Regions from separate parts of the Streptomyces sp. NBC_00285 genome, predicted to be linked through region 1. Evidence: riboswitches for the same ligand, from Rfam matches in the RefSeq annotation. Region 1 holds a riboswitch; each other region holds the start of a gene.
The links. Region 1 has a riboswitch for cyclic di-AMP ahead of OHT57_RS36670 (M23 family metallopeptidase). Riboswitches for the same ligand answer to the same signal wherever they lie in the genome.
Positions count from the first base shown of each region.

Region 2: linked by a shared signal. The riboswitch ahead of OHT57_RS29595 (transglycosylase SLT domain-containing protein) and the one ahead of OHT57_RS36670 (M23 family metallopeptidase) in region 1 are both predicted to bind cyclic di-AMP.
Region 3: linked by a shared signal. The riboswitch ahead of OHT57_RS21090 (transglycosylase family protein) and the one ahead of OHT57_RS36670 (M23 family metallopeptidase) in region 1 are both predicted to bind cyclic di-AMP.

Region 1 is NZ_CP108055.1:7,954,248-7,957,515, reverse strand. Features, by position in the region: gene OHT57_RS36680 (HPr family phosphocarrier protein) at 1-230, shown strand, start outside; gene OHT57_RS36675 (GntR family transcriptional regulator) at 369-1,064, opposite strand; gene OHT57_RS36670 (M23 family metallopeptidase) at 1,253-2,005, opposite strand; cyclic di-AMP (ydaO/yuaA leader) riboswitch at 2,019-2,185, opposite strand; gene OHT57_RS36665 (M16 family metallopeptidase) at 2,401-3,268, opposite strand, start outside.
Region 2 is NZ_CP108055.1:6,379,232-6,382,499, forward strand. Features, by position in the region: gene OHT57_RS29590 (HAD family hydrolase) at 1-684, shown strand, start outside; gene OHT57_RS29595 (transglycosylase SLT domain-containing protein) at 688-1,170, opposite strand; cyclic di-AMP (ydaO/yuaA leader) riboswitch at 1,173-1,349, opposite strand; gene OHT57_RS29600 (polyprenyl synthetase family protein) at 2,015-3,025, shown strand.
Region 3 is NZ_CP108055.1:4,586,244-4,589,511, reverse strand. Features, by position in the region: gene OHT57_RS21095 (LysM peptidoglycan-binding domain-containing protein) at 1-862, shown strand, start outside; cyclic di-AMP (ydaO/yuaA leader) riboswitch at 1,069-1,236, shown strand; gene OHT57_RS21090 (transglycosylase family protein) at 1,240-1,935, shown strand; gene eno (phosphopyruvate hydratase) at 2,242-3,268, shown strand, end outside.

The sequences.
Region 1 (3,268 bases):
CCGCTTCCATCTTCGTCCGGGCCACCACGGCCGCAGGTATCCCGGTGACGATCTCCAAGGCCGACGGCAACCCTGTCAACGCGGCGTCCATGCTGGCCGTGCTCGGGCTGGGCGCCCAGGGCGGCGAGGAGATCGTCCTCGCCTCCGACGCCGAGGGCGCGGACGCGGCCCTCGACCGGCTCGCGAAACTGGTCGCCGAAGGACTCGAGGAACTTCCCGAGACCGTCTGAGTTCTTTCGGGGCACAGTGCGGTAAAACATCGCCGAAGGGCTCGTCCGAATTATCGGGCGGGCCCTTCGCATTTCCCATTTACAGGCAGCATAAATAGTCCCCCGCGAATTACCCACTCTTTGTATACGGCGCCCGTGTTAATGCCGCAGCCCCGTCACGTTTACAGGATGTTGCGAGGTCCTCACACGGTCCGGGCGATCGGCACCCGAGGCGAACCGCAGACGGTGCACCGCACCCGAGCGCTCGGCGTGCAGGGCGGTGATCGCCCGCGCCCGCTCACCGTCCCCGCGCGCCACCGCGTCCACGATCGCGCCGTGCTCCGCCCAGGACTCCACCGGGTTGGCGGGCGCTTCCACCACGTACATCCAGGCGATCTTGTGCCGCAGCTGGGTCAGCATCGAGGTCATGGCGGGGCTTCCGGAGGCCTGGGCGAGCGTCTCGTGGAACCAGCCCCCCAGGGAGCGCAGATCCTCACTGTTTCCCCGTCTGGCCCGCTCCTGGCCCAGCCGGACCAGGCCGCGCAGCACCTTCAGATGGGCCTCGGTGCGCCGCTGGGCGGCCCGGGAGGCGCTGAGCGGCTCCAGCAGCATGCGCATCTCCAGGAGGTCGGCGCCCTCCTGGTCGGTCGGTTCTGCCACGCACGCCCCCGCGTGGCGTCGCGTCACCACGAAGCCCTCGGCCTCCAGGGTGCGCAGGGCCTCCCGGACGGGGACGCGGGAGACGCCGTAGCGGCGGGCGAGCAGTTCCTCGGTGAGCCGGCTGCCGCGCTCGTAGACACCGGCGACGATGTCGTCCCGGATAGCCGTGCATACCGAGTGCGCCGGAATACGCATGTCCGACCTCCGTCTTAATCCCCGTGAAACGTCGCCGATTGACGTGTGTTCAGTGACTCTATTGCAAAGAGTGGGAATTTCCGACGGCGGACCGGAATCCATGGATATTTTTTGGACAGCGGGGCACTCTAAACGCGGAAACCCCGGCTCGAAGGAGCCGGGGCCGAAGAAGATCTCGCGGAACGTCGTCAGACACTCACGCCGTGCGAGCGCAGATAGGCGACGGGGTCGATGTCCGAGCCGTACTCGGCGGTGGTGCGGGCCTCGAAGTGCAGGTGCGGCCCGGTGACGTTGCCGGTCGCGCCGGACAGGCCGATCTGCTGGCCGGGGGTGACCGACTGACCGACCGAGACGCCGATGGACGACAGGTGGCCGTACTGGGTGTACGTGCCGTCGGCCATCCTGATCACGATCTCGTTGCCGTACGACCCGCCCCAACCGGCCTCCACGACAGTGCCGCGGCCGACCGTGTGGACGGAGGTGCCGCTCGCGGCGTGGAAGTCGACCCCGGTGTGGCTGCCGGAGGACCACAGGGAGCCGCCGGTCTTGTAGCCGGTGGAGATGTAGGAGCCGGAGATCGGGGAGACGAACCTGTTGAGGCGCTTGCGCTCGGCCTCGCGGGCGGCGCGCTCCTTGGCCTCGCGCTCCTCCTTGGCCCGAGCCTCGGCCTTCCTCTTGGCCTCGGCCGCCGCCTTCTTCTGCTCGGCGGCCTGCTGCTGGGCGGCGGCCTGGGCGTCGAGCTGCTCGGCGAGGGAGTCGCCGACGCTGACGACGGGCATGAGCCCGGTCTGCTCGACGGAGTTCTCGGCGGCGAGCGCCGGAGCGGCGATGGTGCCGATGACGCCGGTGGTGGCGAGGGCCGCGACGCCCGCCGCCCGGGCGGTGGTGCGCTTCATCCGGCTGGGACGACGGTGCTTCCCGGCGGCGCAGGTGAACGCCATGTGGTGGCTGATCCTTTCCTTCCTTCTCGCCTACCGGGTTAGCTGACGGGTTCGGAGCAGGAAGGTCTCCTACGGACCCCCTCGCAGCTTGCGAGGGCGTCCGATTCACCCCAGGGACAACGCGTGTGGGTCCCCGGCTCCCCTGGCTCGCGCCATGCGGGGACTCGGCGATGGCTGTCCGGTGCCACGGACGCGGCGCACTGCCTGACGAACAGCCGGGATGACGCTAAGCGGGCCGACTTTCAATCCCCAAACCGATCACGGTTTTTGTAGCGCATCCCACAGGCCAGACAGGCAACCTCCTGCCCAATTCGGACATCTAAGGGCCCTGGTGACGCTTCCGTCACCAGGGCCCCTGTGCGGCGGCTGCTCCGCCGGCCTCTCTGCCGTTCCTTCTACTCGGCTGACACGACCTTGACCTCGCCGATGCCGAGGGCCGCTACGGGCTCCTTGATCGCGGCCGCGTCGCCGACCAGGATCGTCACCAGCCGGTCCACGGGGAACGCGCTCACGACGGCCGCGGTGGCCTCGACGGTGCCCGTCGCGGCGAGGTGCTGGTACAGGGTCGCCTGGTAGTCGTCCGGCAGGTGCTGCTCGACCTGGTCGGCCAGGGTGCCCGCCACGGCCGCCGCCGTCTCGAACTTGAGCGGCGCCACGCCGACGAGGTTCTGTACGGCGACGTCCCGTTCGGCGTCGGTGAGGCCGCCCTCCGCGAGCGTGCGCAGCACGGTCCACAGGTCCTCGAGGGCGGGACCGGTGTTCGGGGTGTCGACCGAGCCGCTGATGGCGAGCATCGCGGCACCCGAGCCGTCCGGGGCGGACCTGAGGACCTGTCCGAACGACCGCACGCCGTAGGTGTAGCCCTTCTCCTCGCGCAGGACACGGTCCAGACGGGAGGTGAGGGTGCCACCGAGGCAGTACGTGCCGAGCACCTGGGCGGGCCACACGCGTGCGTGCCGGTCGGCGCCGATACGGCCGATCAGCAGCTGCGTCTGGACGGCGCCGGGGCGGTCCACGATGACGACGCGGCCGGTGTCGTCGGCGGTCACCGGCGGCACGGGGCGCGACTGGGCCGTGGAGCCGGTCCAGGAGCCGAGGGTGTCGCCGAGCAGTTCGTCCAGGTCGATGCCGGTGAGGTCGCCGACGACCACGGCGGTCGCGGTGGCGGGCCGCACGTGCTTCTCGTAGAACCCGCGCACCGCCGCGGAGTCGATGTTCTCGACCGTCTCCTCGGTGCCCTGGCGCGGGCGGGACATGCGCGAG
Region 2 (3,268 bases), 1.6 Mb from region 1:
CTCGTCGTGACGGGACGGCCGGCGCCCAGAGTGCGGCCGCTCCTCGACGACCTGGGCAGTACGGGGCTCGCGGTGTGCGGGCAGGGCGCGCAGGTGTACGACGCCGGCGCGGACCGTCTGCTGTGGTCGGTGACCCTGGACCGGGAGCTGGCCGAGACCGCCCTCGGGAAGATCGAGGCCGAGGTCGGGCAGGTGTACGCGGCCGTGGACCAGGACGGCGTGGACGGGCTGACGCTCATCGAGCCGGGATATCTGATGCCCCATCCGACGCTGCCCGCCGTGCGGGTGGAGCGGCGCGACGACCTTTGGTGCGAGCCGATCAGCAAGGTGCTGCTGCGACACCCCTACCTGTCCGACGACGAGTTGGCGCTGACGGCGCGCTCGGTGGTGGGCTCGCTGGCCACCGTCACCATGTCGGGGCCCGGGACCGTCGAACTCCAGCCATGCGGCATCACCAAGGCGACCGGCCTCGCGCTGGCCGCCGAACACCTGGGCCTGGGGCCCGAGGTGACGATCGCCTTCGGGGACATGCCCAACGACATCCCCATGTTCGACTGGGCGGCCCACGGGGTCGCGATGGCCAACGCCCACCCCGAACTCAAGGCCGTGGCCGACGAGGTGACCATGTCGAACGAGGACGACGGCATCGCCGTCGTCCTCGAAAGACTGTTCAGTGAGGCGTAGTTCCTAGTACGCGCCCCACACGTTGTCGATGGATCCGTACCGCTGGGCCGCGTAGTTGCAGGCCGCGGTGATGTTCGCGACCGGGTCGTACGGGTCCCACAGCGTGTTGGACACGTGGTAGGCGTTGAACGTCGGGTCGATCACCTGGAGCAGGCCCTTGGACGGGGTGCCGGCCGCCGCGTTGGAGTCCCAGTTGTTGATGGCCCAGGGGTTGCCGGAGGACTCGCGGATGACGTTGCGGTAGATGCCGTCGTAGGAGCCGGGGATCCCGTGCTCCGCCATGACGGCCAGGGAGGCCCGGATCCAGCCGTCGAGGGTGTTGGCGTACCCGAGCGTGGTCGCGGTCTGCACGGTCGGGGTGGCCGCGGACGCGCTGGTCGCGCCGACGAGGGGGAGCGCCAGTACGGCGGCTCCGGTGCCGAGTACGGCGAGCTTGCGGACGAGACGGCTCTTACGGGGGGCGCGGTGCTGAGCGGCAGCAGGCATGGTGAAGTCCTCTCCTTCGCCTGCGAGGTGAGCTGTCGGGTTCGGGCGGGGAGTTGCCCGGTCACGCCCGCAAAAGGCATGACTTAACCCCTAGCCGTACCGGTATGTCCGAAGACATCCCGATCCGGCGACTTACCTGGGTCCCCCGCTCCTGCCGCGGTTCTCGGTGGGTGTACGGGCGGTGGCAGGATTCGGCGTCCGCCCGACAGGCCGGGAACGTATGCGAGAGCACATGTCCGGAACAAGTGGCGAATTCACATGCCGTGCCTATTGACCTTGGTCTGGGGTATTTGAGGCACTTGATCCTTTGCGGCAGCAAGCCTCAACTGGCGCGCGGGAAAAGGTGGATCCATGCATTCCGGATATCTGACGGACCGCCGGATCGAGTGAGCCAAGTCACGCCGGTACGCAAGAGGGGTGAAACGGTCATGTATGCCCAACTCGTAGTCAACCGACCGCTCGTGGGATCCGTCTCCGTCGAGCTCGGCGGACCGCCGCTGTCCGGTCACCGAGTGGGCCGGGTCGGCCTCGCAGGAAGCTCGCGCGCTCACGCGTGGGTGGAGTCGCGCAGGGCACGTGTTGAACGAGCAGCGTTGCTGAGGCCGGGGGCCGGAGGGGGTCGACGAATCAGGGCACCGACGGCTAATTCCCTACAAGTCGATAGATATCTATTCTTTTCGCATGATCAAAAACATACCGGCCGTGATCCGATACCGCCCGGCATGGACAGGGCGGGCGCTATCGGTGATCCAAAGGTGACCGGATACGCTGACTTGAGTGAGGGCAGCGACCTATCGACATTCCGTGTAACCGCCAGTAGACACCAGCAGACAGGAGACCCCTCGTGACCGTCGTCGGGCCGTTCGGGCTGAGCGTGCGGGACCAGGCTCTGGAAGCCGATGTCCAGGCCGGAATGACGGCTGTCGAGGAGGGACTGCTCGAGGCCACCAAAAGCGAGGTCCCCTTCATCACGGAGGCCGCCCAACACCTTGTGCGCGCGGGCGGAAAGCGCTTCCGTCCACTCCTCGTGATGCTCGCCGCCCAGTTCGGGGATCCCTATGCGCCGGGCGTCGTGCCGTCGGCCGTCGTGGTGGAGCTGACCCACCTCGCGACGCTGTACCACGACGACGTCATGGACGAGGCCGCAGTACGCCGCGGTGTCGACAGCGCCAACACCCGCTGGGGCAACTCGGTGGCCGTACTCACCGGCGACTTCCTGTTCGCCCGCGCCTCGCACATCCTGGCCGACCTCGGTCCCGAGGCCGTCCGGGTACAGGCGGAGGCGTTCGAGCGCCTGGTCACCGGGCAGATCCTGGAGACGGCCGGTCCGATGGACGGCCGGGACCCGGTCGAGCACTACCTCGACGTGCTCGGCGGCAAGACCGGCTCTCTGGTGGCGGTGTCGTGCCGTTTCGGGGCGATGATGTCCGGCGCCGACGAGACGGTCGTGGACGTCCTGACCCAGTACGGCGAGCGCCTGGGCGTCGCCTTCCAGCTCGCGGACGACGTCCTGGACATCGCCTCCGACTCTCATGAGTCCGGCAAGACCCCCGGCACCGACCTGCGTGAGGGCATCCCCACGATGCCGGTGCTGCGGCTGCGCGAGCGGGCCGCCCGGCTCGGCCTGGCCGAGGACATCGCCCTGTGCGAGCTGCTCGACTCCGACCTCACGGACGACGCCCGGCACGCCGAGGCACTGGCCGCGCTGCGGGAGCATCCGGCGCTGGAACAGGCCCGCCGCGACACCGTGCGCTACGCGAAGGACGCGCGCGCGGCGCTGGCCCCGCTGCGGGAGTGCGACGCGAGGGCGGCACTGATGGAGCTGTGCGACGCGGTGGTCCACCGCGCGGGCTGAACCGCGCCCTCCCGCGTGACGCAGGTCACGAGCGGGATCCGTGGGCCCCGGTCGGCTCCGGCAACGCGGCACGACCGTCGGCTCCTGCGCCGTCCAGGGCCGTCACCGTCCCGTGCCGACTGCCTTTTCTTGTGCAGCTGACGGTCTCCCGGAGCCGCATCCCCTACGGGTCGTAGGGGGTGCGGCCGTGTCGTGTCATACCCCAGGTGTACGCGGAGTTGGCCCCGAGGGTTGACGCATGGT
Region 3 (3,268 bases), 3.4 Mb from region 1:
CACCTGGGATCACGTCGCGGAGTGCGAGAGCGGCGGCTCCTGGAGCGCGAACGACGGCAACGGCTACTACGGCGGCCTGCAGATGTCCCAGACGAACTGGGAGAAGTACGGCGGCCTCTCGTACGCCGAGACCGCGGACCAGGCCAGCCGCAACCAGCAGATAGCCGTGGCCGAGAAGCTCCTCGACGACCAGGGCATCGCCGCGTGGCCGACCTGCGGCCTGCTCGCCGGGCTCAGCAAGGACTCGAGCGCGGCCGACGTCGACACGGGTGTGGGGAGCGGAACGCCCTCGGCCTCAGCGTCGGGTTCATCGCAATCATCCGGTTCATCCGGTTCGTCTGATTCCAACGCGTCGGACTCCGAGGACTCTTCCGGTCTGCTCGACTCGCTGGACGGATCAGCCGCGACGCCTTCGCCGTCGACCTCTTCGTCCAGCGGTGATGACGATTCCGGCAAGTCGGGCAAATCCAGTCCTTCCGGATCGGATGGATCCGACGGATCCGCCGCGGAGAGTGCGCAGCCTTCCAGCGGCTCGCCCGTTGTGAGCCCGGAAGAAGACGAAGCGGACAAGTCGTGGCAGCAGGGCGGCGCTTCGGCCCTCGTCGACGTCGGCTCCCTCGGCTCCGGCAAGCACCGCGGCGACAGCGCCGGCGAGGTCGCGACGAAGAGCGCGCCCGCCGTCGCGGGTCGCCATGCCGCACAGACCTACACCGTCCAGGAAGGCGACTCCCTCGCCTCCATCGCCGACTCCCTTGGCCTCGACGGCGGATGGCGTGCCCTCTATGCCGAGAACAAGGACCGCATCGGCTCCGACCCGAGCGACATCGCCGCCGGTCAGACGCTAGACACAGGGGCTGAATAGGGCTGAAAAGTCCAGAAAAACAACGGGAGTTCGCGTCATACTTCGCCACTGAATGTCCACTTTGGTGAAAGTGTGGGATGAGTCTCAGAAGCCCTGATCGTCTTTGAAATTCCGCCGGGCGCGTGTCTACGGTCGTGACCGCTCGGCAACCCGAGCCCCGTCGGTCGCAACGCCGAATCCTGCCAGTGGCCGAACGGGAACAGTCGTCGCGTAAAGCGCCGTAGGCAGGAGCGGGGGACCCAAGGTAAGTGCCGGGCCCAGCAGTTCACGCTGGACCGGCTTGGGGTTAAGTCGTGCACCGGGAGGTGCGCGGCCGGGCAACTCAACCGGCCCGAACCCGACAGCTCACCTCGCAGGCGTCGGTGAGGGGATCCACCATGCTGTTTTCCGGTCAGGGCAAGCACCGTCGTCCTTCCAAGGCCACCCGCGTCGCCGCGCTCGCCGGTGTCACCGGTGTCGCCATCGCCGCCCCGCTGATGGCGGCGGGCACCGCCTCCGCCGCCACCGCCTCCGAGTGGGACACCGTCGCCCAGTGCGAGTCCGGCGGCAACTGGTCCATCAACACCGGCAACGGTTACTACGGCGGCCTGCAGTTCTCGGCCTCCACCTGGGCCGCGTACGGCGGCACGGCGTACGCCTCCACCGCCAACCAGGCCAGCAAGTCGCAGCAGATAGCCGTCGCCGAGAAGGTTCTCGCCTCCCAGGGCAAGGGCGCCTGGCCGAGCTGTGGTGTGGGCCTGTCCGGCGCCTCCTACAGCGGCGGCAGCAGCTCGTCCTCCTCCGGCAACTCCTCTGCCGGCTCCTCGAACACGAGCACCCGTTCGTCCGACGAGCAGAGCGCCTCGCGTTCGTCCGAGCGTCCGGCCGCCAAGAAGAAGACCGTCACCACACCGACCGGCAAGAAGGTCAAGAAGGGTGACGGCGAGTACAAGGTCGTCAAGGGCGACACCCTCAGCTCGATCGCCGAGAAGCACAAGGTCAAGGGCGGCTGGCAGAAGGTGTTCAAGCTGAACAAGGACATCGTCACCGACGCCGACTTCATCTACCCGGGTCAGCAGCTGCACCTCAAGTAACAAGGGGTGCTCGTAGCTGAACCACAGTGCCCTCACAGCCGTGTCCTCAAGGATGAAGGCGTCGTGAGGGCCCCCCGTCCCCACGGGCTCCCCGCTCCGGTGCGTGTTCCCCCGTACGCACCGGGGCGGGGCTTTTTTCTGCCCGGTTTCCGGGAGTGTCTTTGTTCAGTTCAGAAACAATTTACCCTCGGTTCTGTCCAGGGGGCGGTCCACACGGTGGCTGATCCCCCGGAGCCGGTTAGGCTCGGTCTCGCAGAACCCACCGCGGTCCTGGCGGACCGTGTCACATCCAAGAAGGAGATGCTCGTGCCGTCCATCGACGTCGTCGTAGCCCGGGAAATCCTCGACTCGCGAGGGAACCCCACCGTCGAGGTCGAGGTCGGCCTCGACGACGGCAGCACGGGTCGTGCCGCCGTTCCGTCCGGCGCCTCCACGGGTGCCTTCGAGGCCATCGAGCTGCGTGACGGTGACCCCAACCGCTACTTCGGCAAGGGCGTCGAGAAGGCCGTCCTCGCGGTCATCGAGCAGATCGGCCCGGAGCTCGTCGGCTACGACGCCACCGAGCAGCGCCTGATCGACCAGGCGATGTTCGACCTGGACGCCACCGACAACAAGGGCTCGCTCGGCGCCAACGCCATCCTCGGCGTCTCCCTCGCCGTCGCCCACGCCGCCTCCGAGGCCAGCGACCTCCCCCTCTTCCGCTACCTGGGCGGCCCGAACGCGCACCTGCTGCCGGTGCCGATGATGAACATCCTGAACGGCGGCTCGCACGCCGACTCGAACGTGGACATCCAGGAGTTCATGATCGCCCCGATCGGCGCGGAGTCCTTCTCCGAGGCGCTGCGCTGGGGCGCCGAGGTCTACCACACCCTCAAGAAGGTGCTGAAGACCAAGGGCCTGTCCACCGGCCTGGGCGACGAGGGCGGCTTCGCCCCGAACCTGGAGTCGAACCGCGCCGCGCTCGACCTCATCGTCGAGGCCATCAAGCAGGCCGGTTACATCCCCGGCGAGCAGATCGGCCTCGCGCTCGACGTCGCCGCGTCCGAGTTCTACAAGGACGGCAAGTACGAGTTCGAGGGCAAGTCCCGCTCGGCCGCCGAGATGACCGAGTACTACGAGGAGCTCGTCGCCGCGTACCCGCTGGTCTCCATCGAGGACCCGCTGTACGAGGACGACTGGGCCGGCTGGAACGTCATCACCGCGAAGCTGGGCGACAAGGTCCAGATCGTCGGCGACGACCTCTTCGTCACCAACCCGGAGCGCCTCGCCCGCGGCATCGAGGAGGGCTCCGCCAACGCCCTGCTCGTCAAGGTGAACCAGATCGGCTCGCTGA